DNA from 2 places in the Adlercreutzia wanghongyangiae genome. Region 1 is predicted to be linked to the other one. Evidence: predicted binding sites of a transcription regulator. Region 1 holds the regulator's gene; the other holds the start of a gene.
The links. Region 1 encodes LexA, which represses DNA repair genes until DNA is damaged. Its sites were predicted from a motif close to CNAACANNTGTTNG; they were not measured.

Region 1 (6,335 bases):
ATTCGCTGGGTGGACGCCAATGCGGGAGATGCACGCCGCGTGGCCGACCAGATCCTCTCCCAACTATCGAAGGAGCCCACTCCATGACCGAATATCAATCCGTAATCCAAAAAGGGCCGGCGACGCAGTGCGAGGAGCGCCGCGAGCGGGCCGTCATCGTCGGTGTGGACCGTCCCGGGTTGGAATGGCCCCTGGAGTCGTCTTTGGCCGAGCTGGAGCGGTTGGCCGACACTGCCGGAGCCGATGTCGTCGCATCCACGACGCAGCGTTTGGACGCCCCCAATCCGCGCACCTTCGTGGGCTCGGGCAAAGCCGAGGAAATCGCCGAGCTGGCCCGCACTTGCGAGGCCGATCTGGTTATCTTCGACGACGAGCTGACCCCCTCCCAGCAGGCGAATCTGGAAAAGGTCGTGGACAAAGCCGTGAAGGTGATCGATCGCACGGCGCTCATCCTCGACATCTTCGCCCTGCATGCCACCTCGAAGGAGGGGCGCCTTCAGGTGCGCTTGGCCCAGAACCAGTACTTGTACCCGCGTCTGCGCGGCATGTGGGCCCATTTGGCCTCGAACCGCATGGGCGGCGGCGTGGGCTCGCGCTTCGGCGAGGGCGAGAGCCAGCTGGAGGTCGACCGCCGCATGGTGCGCAAGCGCATCACCTCCATTCGTCGCGAGCTGGCCCATCTGTCCGATGTGCGCCAGCTGCAGCGCGAGAGCCGCTATGGCAGCGGCATGTTCAAAGTCGCCCTGGCTGGCTACACCAACGCGGGGAAGAGTTCGCTCATCAATCGCCTGACGGGTTCCGATGTGCTCAGCTACGATAAGCTGTTCGCCACGCTGGATTCCACCACGCGCAAGTTCGAGCTGCCCGAGGGCCGTGAGATCACGGTGACCGATACGGTCGGTTTCATCCAGAAGCTGCCGACGACGCTTGTGGAGGCGTTCAAATCCACCCTTGACGAGATCACAGGTGCCGATCTCATCCTGCATGTGGTGGATGCCTCATCGTCCGAGTTCGAATCGCAGATCGAGGCTGTGCGCGGTGTGCTTGATCAGATCGGTGCCGCCTCCATTGGCACGATCGAGGTGTTCAACAAATGCGACCTTCTCGAAGACGATGTGCTTGAAGGGTTGCGCCGGCGCTTTCCCCACGCTCAGTTTCTCTCGGCGCGCACCGGGTTCGGTATCGACGACATGGTGGGAGCCATCGCCCATGCGGCGAGTGCGGCCGACACCAAGCTCGACGTGGTGATTCCCTATCAGCGGGGCGATCTGGTGTCGTTGGCCCACGAACGGTGCCATATCATCTCGGAGGACCACGAGGCCGACGGCACCCATATCCAGATGCTCGCGGGGCCGGCCCAAGTGGCGGCGTTTCTGCCGTTTGCCCACTCGTAGGCAGGCGCGTTTCCAGGACGGCAAGAACCGAGAAGACGAAACGGAGCCGCGGCAGATTCTGCCACGGCTCCGCTGCTTGTTTCGAGCCGGCGCGGCTCAGAGGCGGCGGAACACGGCCACCACCTTGCCGGCTATGGAACAATCGCTGACAATGATGGGCTCCATGGACGAGTTCTCGGGTTGCAGGCGGATGTGGTCGGCCTCCTTGTAGAATCGCTTCACTGTGGCACCGTCATCGACAATGGCCACGACGATATCGCCGTTATTGGCCACCGGCTGCTCCTTCACCACGACGTAATCGCCGTCGTTGATGCCGGCCTCGATCATGGACTCGCCGCGTACCGACAGCATGAAGGAGGGGGCATCGCCCACGATGTCGGTGGGCAGGGTGATGGTGTCGGTGATGTTCTCCTCGGCCAGAATGGGGGAGCCGGCCGCCACATCGCCCACAAGGGGCACGTTGACGAGCTTGCTGTAGCTGTCGGCGAGGGCTCCGGCGCAAGGCACTTCCTCAATGGGATAGGTGAGCGCGATGGAGCGCGACTTCAGGGGATCGCGTTTGATGTAGCCCTTGTCCTCCAGGGCCTTGAGGTGCACATGGACGGTGGAAGGGGAGGACAGCCCCAGGGTTTGGCAGACCTCGCGCACGGTGGGGCCGTAGCCTTTCTGCCGGATGCAGGCCTCGATGCAGTCCAGTACCGCCTGCTGTCGCTTGGTCACCTTCTGCGCCATTTCCGCGTCCTTTCAAAAGAGACGTACATTTGTTTGAAAAAATATTGACATGAACCTTTGTTCGCTCTATTATAACTGCGAACAAAGGTTCTACGCAAGAGGTCAGGAGAGAAAAATGAGCAGAATCGAATTTTCCATCGCCTTCCTTCTCAGCACCGTTGCCTCCTTTGTGGCCTTCTTCGCCTAAGCCTCGCCGTCGCTTGTCGCGATGGTAGCAATGTTTTGAAGTATGGGGCGCGGAGGCCTGTCGTAGGGTATCATGGGTTATCAACTCACGGTTAGGAGAACTCATGCGCTGTCCATCCTGCGGCTACCCCGAATCGAAGGTGGTCGATTCACGTTCGGCGGACGAAGGAGCGTCCATTCGCCGACGTCGGGAATGCCTCGAATGCGGCAACCGGTTCACTACCTACGAGCGTTTGGCCGAGCATCCCATCCTGGTGATAAAGACCGACGGCTCTTCCGAGGTGTTCGATCGCCAGAAGCTTATGCGCGGCCTGCTGATCGCCTGTGCCAAGCGTCCGATTACACCCGAGAAGATCGACGGACTCATCACGAGTTTGGAAACCGAGTTGCGTGCGACCCAACGCACCGAGATCAAGTCGAAGGATTTGGGCGACATGGTGCTCGCGCGCCTGGTGAAGATGGACGAGGTCGCCTATATCCGCTTTGCGAGCGTCTACAAAGATTTCCAGAGTGTGGAGGAGTTCTCCCAGGCACTCGGCGATCTGGGGTAGGGGGCATATCGTGGATGTTGCCATCACCTTGCTCGACGAGACATTGGAACTGCCGTGCTACGCCCACGGGGGAGATGCGGGCCTCGATCTTCGCGCCGCCGTCGACGGAGTGCTCGGGCCTTTCGAGCGCATGACCGTGCCGTGCGGTTTCGCCTTGGCCATTCCCGAGGGGCACGCCGGTCTGGTCATTCCGCGCAGCGGTTTGGCCGCCCGTCACGGCGTATCGATCGTGAACGCCCCCGGGCTCGTCGATGCCGGTTACCGGGGCGAGATCAAGGTGGTGCTGATCAATCTTGATCCCCACGAGGCGTTTTCGTTCTCCCGGGGAGACCGCATCGCGCAGTTGATGATAGTGGCCGTTCCCCCTATTACTTTACATAACACCGATGCTCTTCCGGAAAGCGACCGCGGCGACCGCGGCTTCGGAAGCAGCGGGGTCTGCTAGGAGCGAGGAATTTCATGGAACACCGAACACCGCCCGATGATTCCGGGTCAACACAGCCGGGAAATTCTCTGCCCGCGCCACCCGAGAACCAGGGACCGCAGCCGCCTCAGGGCGATGCGCGCGATCAGCTCGATCTGATGGATTTGAACTCGGCGCGCACATTGAGCACCGTGGCCACCATCGCGGGTCCCGTGTCGTTCATTATCGGCGGCGTGGCCCTCAGCTCTGTGGCGCTGGTATGCGCCATACTGGCTCTGGTGAAGGTTCGTCGCGTGTTGAGCCGACCGGAGGGCCCTCATCGGAACTTCGCCACGGTGGTGCGGCAGACGGCCATCATGGGTGTCGTCATCAGCTCCATTGCGCTTGCGCTGAATATCATCGGACTGGTCACGATGATCCCCATACTGATGGAGGCCATGCAGACCGGCGACTACAGCGCCATTCTCGGCGAAGGTGCCGCAGACCTGCAAGGCGGCATCTCCGGCTCGCCCGACGGCAGCGGGAACGGCAACCCCTGGGGTTAAGGCTCAAGAAAGGTTGAACTATGAAAATGTCTGATAATGCGGATTATGTAAAATTGAATAGTCGATTCCTTACTCAGGGGATTCTAATGTCTCTCCTGCTTGTGGGGGCGTTGTTGGGGGCTGTAGTGTCCCTTTCGGGATGCTCAGGCGAGAAAAGCGATGACGAGATCATTCGCGCGTCGCTAACGTCGGAGTTGGACAGCATCAAGAATCTTGACGACAACTTCGTGAACGAGTTGTCCGAGAGCATCGATATGAGCCAGCTGTCGGTGTACGGCATCGATGGCGTGGAGTTCATGAAGGCCTATTTGGGCGGGTTTGATTACGCCATCGACTCTGTGACGGTGGACGGTGATACGGCCGAGGCCCAGATTACGCTTACCTGCAAGAGCTACACCGGCTATCAGCAGGCACTGCAGAACGCCGTGAACCAGAAGATCGCCAATCCCGACGAGTTGGCGGGCAAGTCGAACGATGACATCAACCAGGAAATCGGCGAGATCGTGATTGGTTCGCTCGATGGCGTGGAGTTGGCGGCTACCCAGCCGATTACCATTAAGTACACTCGTGATGGAGAGGAATGGAAGCCGGCTTCGTCCACTTCGGGCGATATCGCCGCAGCGCTGATCACTAATTAACGCCCGTTGATGTCACGCGCGTTCCCCGAGGGTGCCCGCAACCGGGCACCCTCTTTTATAATGGATGAAGCTATGACAACGGGTTCTCCAGGTTGAGGAAAAACGAACATGTGTACAGAACAGAAAATCACCGAGAGGGGAGACTTCGCCCCCCTCTCCCCGCGTTTGGCATGGCAGCTGGCCGCGATCCACACCTGGCCCGCTTCCATTATGCCCGTGCTCGTCGCCGTCGCTTGCGCGGCGAATGTAACAGGGCGCCTCTCCCCGCTTCTCACTCTGGTACTGCTGCTCATCTGCATTCTCATGCAGGCCTCGGTGAACACGTTCAACGATTACTTCGACTACGTGAAGGGTGCTGATTCCGCCGATGACAACGTGGAGGCGAGCGATGCAGTGCTGGTGTACAACCAGGTGAATCCGCGGTCGGCGTTGGCGCTGGCCATAGGGTTTCTGATCGCGGCTTTCTGCGCGGGGCTGTACGTCATCTGGTGCGCCGGTTTCACTCCCCTCGTCATCGCCGCCGTGGGTGCCGTTATCGTTGTGGCCTATTCCGGCGGTAAGACCCCCCTCTCCTATCTGCCGGTGGGCGAGGCGGTCAGCGGCATCGTCATGGGAGGGCTCATTCCCCTGGCATGCTATCAGGTGCTGACAGGGCGCCTCGACTTTATCGCGCTCGTATGGGCCGTGCCCACCATCATCGGCGTGGGGCTCATCATGATGACCAACAACACCTGCGACATCGAGAAGGACATCGAGGCCGGCCGGCGCACGCTGCCCGTGTTGCTGGGGCGCTCTCGGGCGCGGGCCGTCTACCGTGGGCTCATGGTCACCTGGGTCGCGGCTATCGTCGCCGTTGTGACCATCTGGTTCCCGCGAGGGGCTATCGTGCTCCCCTTCATGCTGCTGGCCGCCTATCCCCTGATGGCCGCGCTGTGGAAGAACCCCCTTGCGCCGCCCACGCGCATTGGCGCCATGGGCCAGATCGGCAGCGTGAATGTGGCGCTCGGCGCCTTCTACGCCGCCGCCTTGTTCGTGTAGCATGCGGAACCGGCTGTCTAGCGCCAGAGAATCTGCACCTTGTCGGGGAACAGCGCGGGCAGCTTGTCCAGATCGAAATCGCGCAGCAGCTCCTCGGGCGTGGCGGGATCAGTTGTCGGTGCGAGCCCGGTGATGCCGGCGATGTGGCCGATAACTCCTGCGGGTGTCTTGAAGCGCATCAGCAGCTCATCGAGAGCCGCATCGCGGTCGCGTTTCGACAGGCGCCGGTTGAGCTCCCCCACTACCAGGGGCACATGGGCGTAGGTCGCGTGGGGCAGCTTCAGTAACTCCTGCAAGTACATCTGCTGGGGCGTGGAACACAGCAGATCCATGCCCCGCACCACCGAGTTCACACCCTGGGCCGCGTCGTCTACCACCACGGCCAGCTGGTAGGCGAAGGCCTCGTCGGCGCGGCGCACGAGGAAGTCGCCGCATTCCGTGGCGAGATTCTGCTGGTAGTCTCCCTGAATGAGGTCGTGCAGGGCGTAGGTGCGATCCGGCACCATCAGACGCGTCGCAGGTGCACGGCCGCTTGCGGCCCGCTCGGCGCGCTCGCGCTCGCTCAGATGGCGGCAGGTGCCCGCGTACACCGGTTTCTCGCCCCGATGGGGTGCCGAGGCGGCGTGCAGATCGGCCCGCGTGCACCAGCAAGGGTACAGAAGGCCCTGTGCATCCAGAGCGTCTAAGGCGCTTTGATAGACTTCGTCGCGATCATGCTGGAAGAAGGGACCCGCGTCCCAGGTCAGGCCCAGGGCTTCGAAATCGCGCTGCACCTCGTCGGCAAAATGCGGTTTGGAGCGCTCCCGATCCAAATCCTCGACGCGCAG
Region 2 (6,335 bases), on a different contig from region 1:
TTCTCGCACACGGCTGCCGGCCAGCGGAAGGGCTAAAGCCCTCCCCTACGAAGCTGCCTCCGCTGAAGCCCTCCCCTACGAAGCTGCCTCCGCTGAGGCCCTCCCCTACGAAGCCGCCTCCGCCGAAGCGCTCCCCCTACGGGATCGCCCCACAGCGGCTACTCCTTAGCGCCCCACTGCTCGTAGTAGGCGTCGATGGCCGCCGCGATGTCGTCGTCGATGACCACGCGCCCGGCTACCTCATGGTTGTGCAGGCACTCCTTCACCTCGGCCATGGACACGATGGAGGCCACCGGGAAACCGTACTTCGCCTGAATCTCCTTCTGGGCCGTGGTGACGCCGCCCTTTCCCACCTCCATGCGATTCAAAGACACGATGAGCCCGCGCACGTCCACATCGGCCGCCGTCTTCAGGATAGGGTAGGTCTCGTCGATGGATTTGCCCGAGGTGGTCACGTCCTCCACCATGATGACCTTGTCGCCATCGTGCAGCTCGGCACCCAGCAGGTTGCCCGCGTCGGCGCCGTGGTCCTTCACTTCCTTGCGGTTGCAGCAGTACTTCACCTTTTTGCCATAGAGCTCCTCAAGCGCCATGGCCGTGACCACCGCCAGCGGGATGCCCTTGTAGGCCGGCCCGAACACCACGTCGAAATCGAGCCCGAAGTTGTCGTTGATGGCCTGGGCGTAGTACAGACCCAGCCGATGCAGCTGCTCGCCGGTCACGTACGCGCCCGCGTTCATGAAGAACGGCGATTTGCGCCCGCTCTTCAGCGTGAAGTCGCCGAACTTCAGCACGTCGCTTTCCACCATGAACTCAATGAACTCGCGCTTGTAAGCTTCCATGGCCGCCCTTTCGTCCCATGAGGTCCGCCCTCATATTTTCCATGGGGAACATGATACCCGATTCCCCCACCCGTTTCCGCAGAGCCGGCGAAATGGACCCGGAAGATACCGCGCCTACCGCACGCCATCGTAGTGGCCCCCTGCGCGCTAGCTCCACGGCGCCGCCGTAGCAGGCGCCGTCTGCGGTAACGGGACCGGAGACGACCTCGCAGACAAAGCAGTACTTCAGGCAAACGCGTCAGCGCCTACGCAAGATCGCCCTCTTCGACGCGGGTTGCAAGATAGTCGCGGAAGCCGGGCATGTCGAATCGCAAGTAACCGCGTTGCGGCTCCCCGATGATTCCCTGCTCGAGCAAACGGCGGCGGTATTGGGAGGCGTAGTTGCTCTTCACGCCCATGCGCCGGGCCACATCGGCCATGGCGCTCATCTTCTGATCGGGAAGCATCGCCACGAGAAAACGCAGGTCGCCTTTGGAAAGATCGCGGAAGGTGTACTCGAGGATGCCCTCGATCATCTCCTTTTGCGCGCGCGACACGCCCCGGGCGACGTCTTGCGCGCTTATCTCGCGCTCGCCGGGATGCTGGGCCCACATATAATATCCCACGAGCTGCATCATATAGGGGAACCCGTCAATCGCCTCGACGGCAACATCGAGCCCGGCCCCGTCAATGGTTCGGCCCGACTGCTCCACCGTAAGCGCCACCGCCCCGCGAATCTCGCGATCGGGAATGCGCGCCAGCGAATGCTTGCGGGCGCGGCGCAGGAAGGACACGTCCTCGTCGTTCAGCAGCCCGGAAACGCTATGGGGAAGGCCCGCCATGAGCAAAGCGACGTTTCGCCCTTCGCGGACGAAATGCTGGTACACGCGAGCAAGCTGCTTCATCTCCGGAACCGTCGCCTTCACCTCATCGACTGTGATGAGAAGACCGATGCCCTTCTCGCCGAGCTGATCGAGGAGGCGATTCATACGAGTGCGCCAATTCCCCGGATCGCCCGAAGCGTTCTCCCATTCCAACCCTACGAACTGACCAAGCGTGATGCCGCTCAAGTGCTTGCGCTCCAGCGACTCGATAAACTCCCAGGCACCGCTCTCGGCCTGCTGTAATATATCTTCCAACATGCCCTCTGCCGCAGTCGTATTCGCGCAAATCCATCCCTGAGAAGACGCCTCCTCCCCCATAAAAGAGAGGAGCGCCGTCTTTCCCGTCCCGCGAGCGCCCGACACGATGGTGCACAAGTTTGGGTCCCCCAGGCCATGGGCGAAAGCTGCGGAGAGCTCCTCCACAAGTTCTTCTCGACCCGCCATAAACGGCGGAATAATGCCGAACGTCGGCGTAAACGGATTGTTTGCCTGCACAGTTATCCCTTCGAGCAGCAACTATCTACCTGAAGTTTTGCAAACTTTTTCTACTTTTGCAAACTTTTTCTACTTTTGCAAACTTTTTCTACTTTTGCAAATTGATCTGAACTGGTCTTTTAATTCGATGCACGATCTGCACGACCCCATTGACACGCGAACATATATTCGGGTAGTATAGCGTACATTCATTCGGGCGAACAAGTGTGCTCATGCGAATCTGAAACGGAGGGGCAGCGGTGAACGTCATCGAGAAGCTGGAAGTGCTCGCCGATGCAGCGAAGTACGACGTGGCCTGCACCTCCTCGGGCGTTCAACGCGACGGGAAGAAGGGGCAGCTGGGGGCAGCGCAGCAGGCCGGCTGCTGCCACTCGTTCACCCCCGACGGGCGCTGCGTCACGCTGCTGAAGGTGCTCATGACCAACATCTGCGTCCACGACTGCTGCTACTGCGTGAACCGGGCCAGCAACGCTGCCATGCGCCGGGCGGCCTTCACCCCGCGCGAGCTGGCCGACCTCACCATCGGCTTCTACCGGCGCAACTACATCGAGGGGCTTTTCCTGTCGTCGGGCGTGGCGGGCAGCGCCGATGCCACCACCGAGCTCATGGTGGAGGCCCTGCGCATCCTGCGCGAAGAATACGGCTTTCGCGGCTACATCCACGCCAAGGCCATTCCCGGCACCTCCGTCGAGCTCATCGACGCGCTGGGGCGGCTGGCCGATCGCCTCTCGGTGAACATGGAACTGCCGAGCGGGCAGAGCCTGGGGCTGCTGGCCCCCGGCAAGTCGCGCCGCTCCATCCTGGCCCCCATGCGACACATCCACGATTCCATCGCCGAGGATGCGGAATCCCGGTCGCTGGCGAAGAAGCGCACCACGGTGTACCAAACGAAGAAGATCGCCCGCAAGACCCAGGCCTTCGCACCGGCCGGCCAGTCCACCCAGATGATCATCGGCGCCACGCCCGAGAGCGATCACCAAATTCTGAACCTCTCGGCGGCGCTCTACCAGCAGCTGTCGCTCAAGCGCGTCTTCTTCAGCGCGTATTTGCCCGCGGTGGCCCATCCCCTCCTGCCCGCCACCGATGCCGTGCAGCTGAACCGCGAGCACCGCCTGTACCAGGCCGACTGGCTCATGCGCTTCTACGGTTTCAGCGTCGAGGAGATCATCGACGAGGAACACCCTTTCCTGGAACCAGACGTAGACCCGAAGGCGAACTGGGCCTTGAACCACCTGGACTTCTTCCCCGTAGAGGTAAACACCGCGCCTCTGGAGGCACTGTTGCGGGTGCCCGGCATCGGCGTGCGCGGGGCGAAGCTCATCTGCCGCGCGCGCCGCCAGTCCACGCTCGGCGAGGCGGAGTTGCGCCGCCTCGGCATCGCATACAAGCGAGCGCGCTATTTCATCACCATGAACGGTGCCTGGGGAGGCTCCGGCATCGACTTCTCGCGCGATGCCCTGCACGCGCGCCTGGCGGCCCCCATCCAGGGTGGACGCCACGGACGCCGCGCCGACAAGGCAATGGCCGGGCAGATGAGCCTCTTCGAATCGGTTGAGGAGCCGCCCGTATTGCCCGAGGCAACGCCGGCGAACCGTGCGGCGCTCGATGCGGCCTTCGCCGCCCAGCGCAAGGCCCTGGAAGGAACGCAGGCAACCCCGAGCGGCGCGGCACTCCGCTCGGTGGCATAGGGAAGCCCATGGCCTCCTCGAAGACAACCGCCGCCCAGCCGCGCTCCGCAGCTCCCGAAATCTACAGCGAGGTAGCCTACGCCTACGACGGCTCCTTGGAAGGGTTGCTCACCGCCGTCTTCGTCTCGTACGAGCGGCACGAGAAGCCCACCGACGTGGCTCCCGAGGCGCGCCTGCAGCCGCGTCTCGGGCAGCGCGTGGCCGCCATCGAGACCGACCCAGCCAAAGCCGAGCGCGTGCTGCGCGGCGTGAAGCGAACCTGCGGCTGGGCGGCCGCGCTGGCCGTAAAGCGCGCCGCCTGCGCGGACGACCCGGATGCGGGCACCGCGGTCTTTCGTTTCGTGCGCTACGCCATGGACGAGCAGAAGCGCCGCCGCTGCGATCAGTGCCGCAAGCGCCTCTCCTGCAAGGGCCGCGGCGGCGTGGGCCCCTGCCCCAAGCAACGCGGGCGCGCCTTCTCGGACATCACGCATCCGGCCGTGGAGCACCTCTTCCGCATCGCGCGCGCCGTGAGCCAGGAATGCGAGCATATGCGCCAGTTCGCGCGCTTCCAGCACCTGCGCGGCGATGGGGCCGACCTGTGGTTTGCGCGCGTGAACCCGAAGGCCTCGGTGGTGCCGCTTATCATGGCGCACTTTGTAGAGCGCATGGGCGACGCGCCCTTCATCATCTACGACGAGGTGCACGAGCTGGCCGGCGTCTACGACGGGGGCGAGTGGTATCTGGTGAGCACTCACGGCAACGGCGACTTGCAGCGCGCCCTTCCCCGCGACAGCACCGACGAGGCCCTGTACGCCGAAGCCTGGCGCACCTTCTACCGCAGCGTGTCCATCGACGCTCGCTACAACCCCGAGCTACGCCGCCAGTTCATGCCGAAGCGTTTCTGGAAGAACCTCACCGAACTGCAGGAATCCCCCGCCGCCCTGCGTGCGACAGCGCGTTGAGCGCAGGCGGCCGCCCGCAGGCTCCCCAGCCCACGCCGAGTTACAAACTGAACACCAGCTCGCTTGCCGAGGCCGTCAGTTTGCCGGGCACGGGGCGCTCGCACTCATAGGCCAGTCCCAGAGCCGGTCCCACATGCACGCCGATGACCGGGCTCACGGGCAACACCTCCACCGCGCGTCCCGCCACCGGTTCCACCGCATCGCGGGCCCAGGCCAGGGCGGGTGCCGCCGAGCCGATGTAGTGCACCACCACGCGTTTCAGCCCGCAAGCGTCGATATCGTCCTTGAAGGTGTCCACCATGCGCGCCAGCGTCTTCTTCCACGTGCGCACTTTGGCGAGCGTCGCCGTTTCCCAATCGGCCACGGTCAGCACGGGCGATATCTGCAACAGGCCGCCGAGCAGCGCCGAGGCGCCCCCGATGCGGCCCCCGGCCTTCAAAAACGCCAGGCTCTCCGGCGCGAAGATGAAGCGCGACGACGCCACGGCATCGGTGACCGCCCGGGCGCATTCCCCCAGCGTGGCCCCCGCATCGCGCGCATCGGCAGCATCCAGCACGGCGAACATCTCGTCGCCGCAATTCGAAGTGGAATCCACCAGCGTGCAATGGAAGTGCCCGAAGCGTTCCTTCACAGCCCGGGCAGCGCGCACGGCCCCCTCGAACGTACCCGACATCTTCGACGACATGAACACGCCCAGCACCTCGTCGCGGGCCTCGGCGGCGCGCTCGAATATCGTTTCCAACGCATGCTGAGAGGGCTGACTCGAAGTGGGTGGATTATCGATCATGTCTGCAATATCCTCGTAAAAGGCCTCCACGTCCATATCGGCCTCACGATACTCGCGCCCCTCGCGGCTCACGTACAGCGACACCACTTCGATGTCGCGCGCCCGCACCACCTCGGCGGGAATGGAAGCGACGGAATCGGTGACGATCTTGACCACAACGTCTCCTCTCGAACATCAGGCCCGCCCGCACCGGCGCGCGGGCGAAAGTTTCCGCCCATGCTACACCATGGAACCCCCGGAAACCCCCGCGGCCTCGTTTGTTCACCCAGCGGTCAACGGAAACCGACGGCCGTCCCCCCCTCACAGTCATCTCCCTTCGCCCGGCCCATGCGGCGCACCGCGACCCTCTTGCCGGCCGAGCATCCTCCGCACATATTTCCACCCCTGCACAGCGAGGCGCCCCGCCGGGGAGGACGACGGGGCGCCTGCAAGAGGGAGGGCGAAGAAGCCCGGCTATTTGGCCGCGAGAGCCTTGCCGATCATGCGCGCGAAGGTGATCGAGCGGCCGCAGCAATTGCCCGTGGACATATTCGGGTAGGTGCCGGCATAGTAGGAACCCGAATCCACACCCGCCACGTAGAGCCCTTCAATAGGCTCGCACGCCTCGTTCAGGGCCTGGAACTGCTCGTTGATAGTGATGCCGTCCAGCGTGCAGAGCATATAGCCCGACGTGCGCACGCCATAGAAAGGAGCCTTGCGAATCGGCGAGAGGCGGA

Region 2: VIN30_RS09155 (putative DNA modification/repair radical SAM protein) is a predicted target of LexA. The motif match lies at 2,358-2,371, and genes of this name have one in related genera.

Annotation. Positions count from the first base shown of each region.
Region 1 covers NZ_JAYMFF010000009.1:117,669-124,003, reverse strand. The annotation lists gene miaA (tRNA (adenosine(37)-N6)-dimethylallyltransferase MiaA) at 1-87, shown strand, start outside; gene hflX (GTPase HflX) at 84-1,394, shown strand; gene lexA (transcriptional repressor LexA) at 1,491-2,126, opposite strand; gene nrdR (transcriptional regulator NrdR) at 2,417-2,863, shown strand; gene dut (dUTP diphosphatase) at 2,874-3,308, shown strand; gene VIN30_RS05560 (hypothetical protein) at 3,323-3,832, shown strand; gene VIN30_RS05555 (hypothetical protein) at 3,919-4,470, shown strand; gene VIN30_RS05550 (prenyltransferase) at 4,579-5,508, shown strand; gene gluQRS (tRNA glutamyl-Q(34) synthetase GluQRS) at 5,526-6,335, opposite strand, start outside.
Region 2 covers NZ_JAYMFF010000018.1:51,053-57,387, reverse strand. The annotation lists gene pyrE (orotate phosphoribosyltransferase) at 159-842, opposite strand; gene VIN30_RS09160 (ATP-binding protein) at 1,088-2,200, opposite strand; gene VIN30_RS09155 (putative DNA modification/repair radical SAM protein) at 2,440-3,888, shown strand; gene VIN30_RS09150 (TIGR03915 family putative DNA repair protein) at 3,897-4,832, shown strand; gene VIN30_RS09145 (DegV family protein) at 4,873-5,775, opposite strand; gene VIN30_RS09140 (FAD-dependent oxidoreductase) at 6,073-6,335, opposite strand, start outside.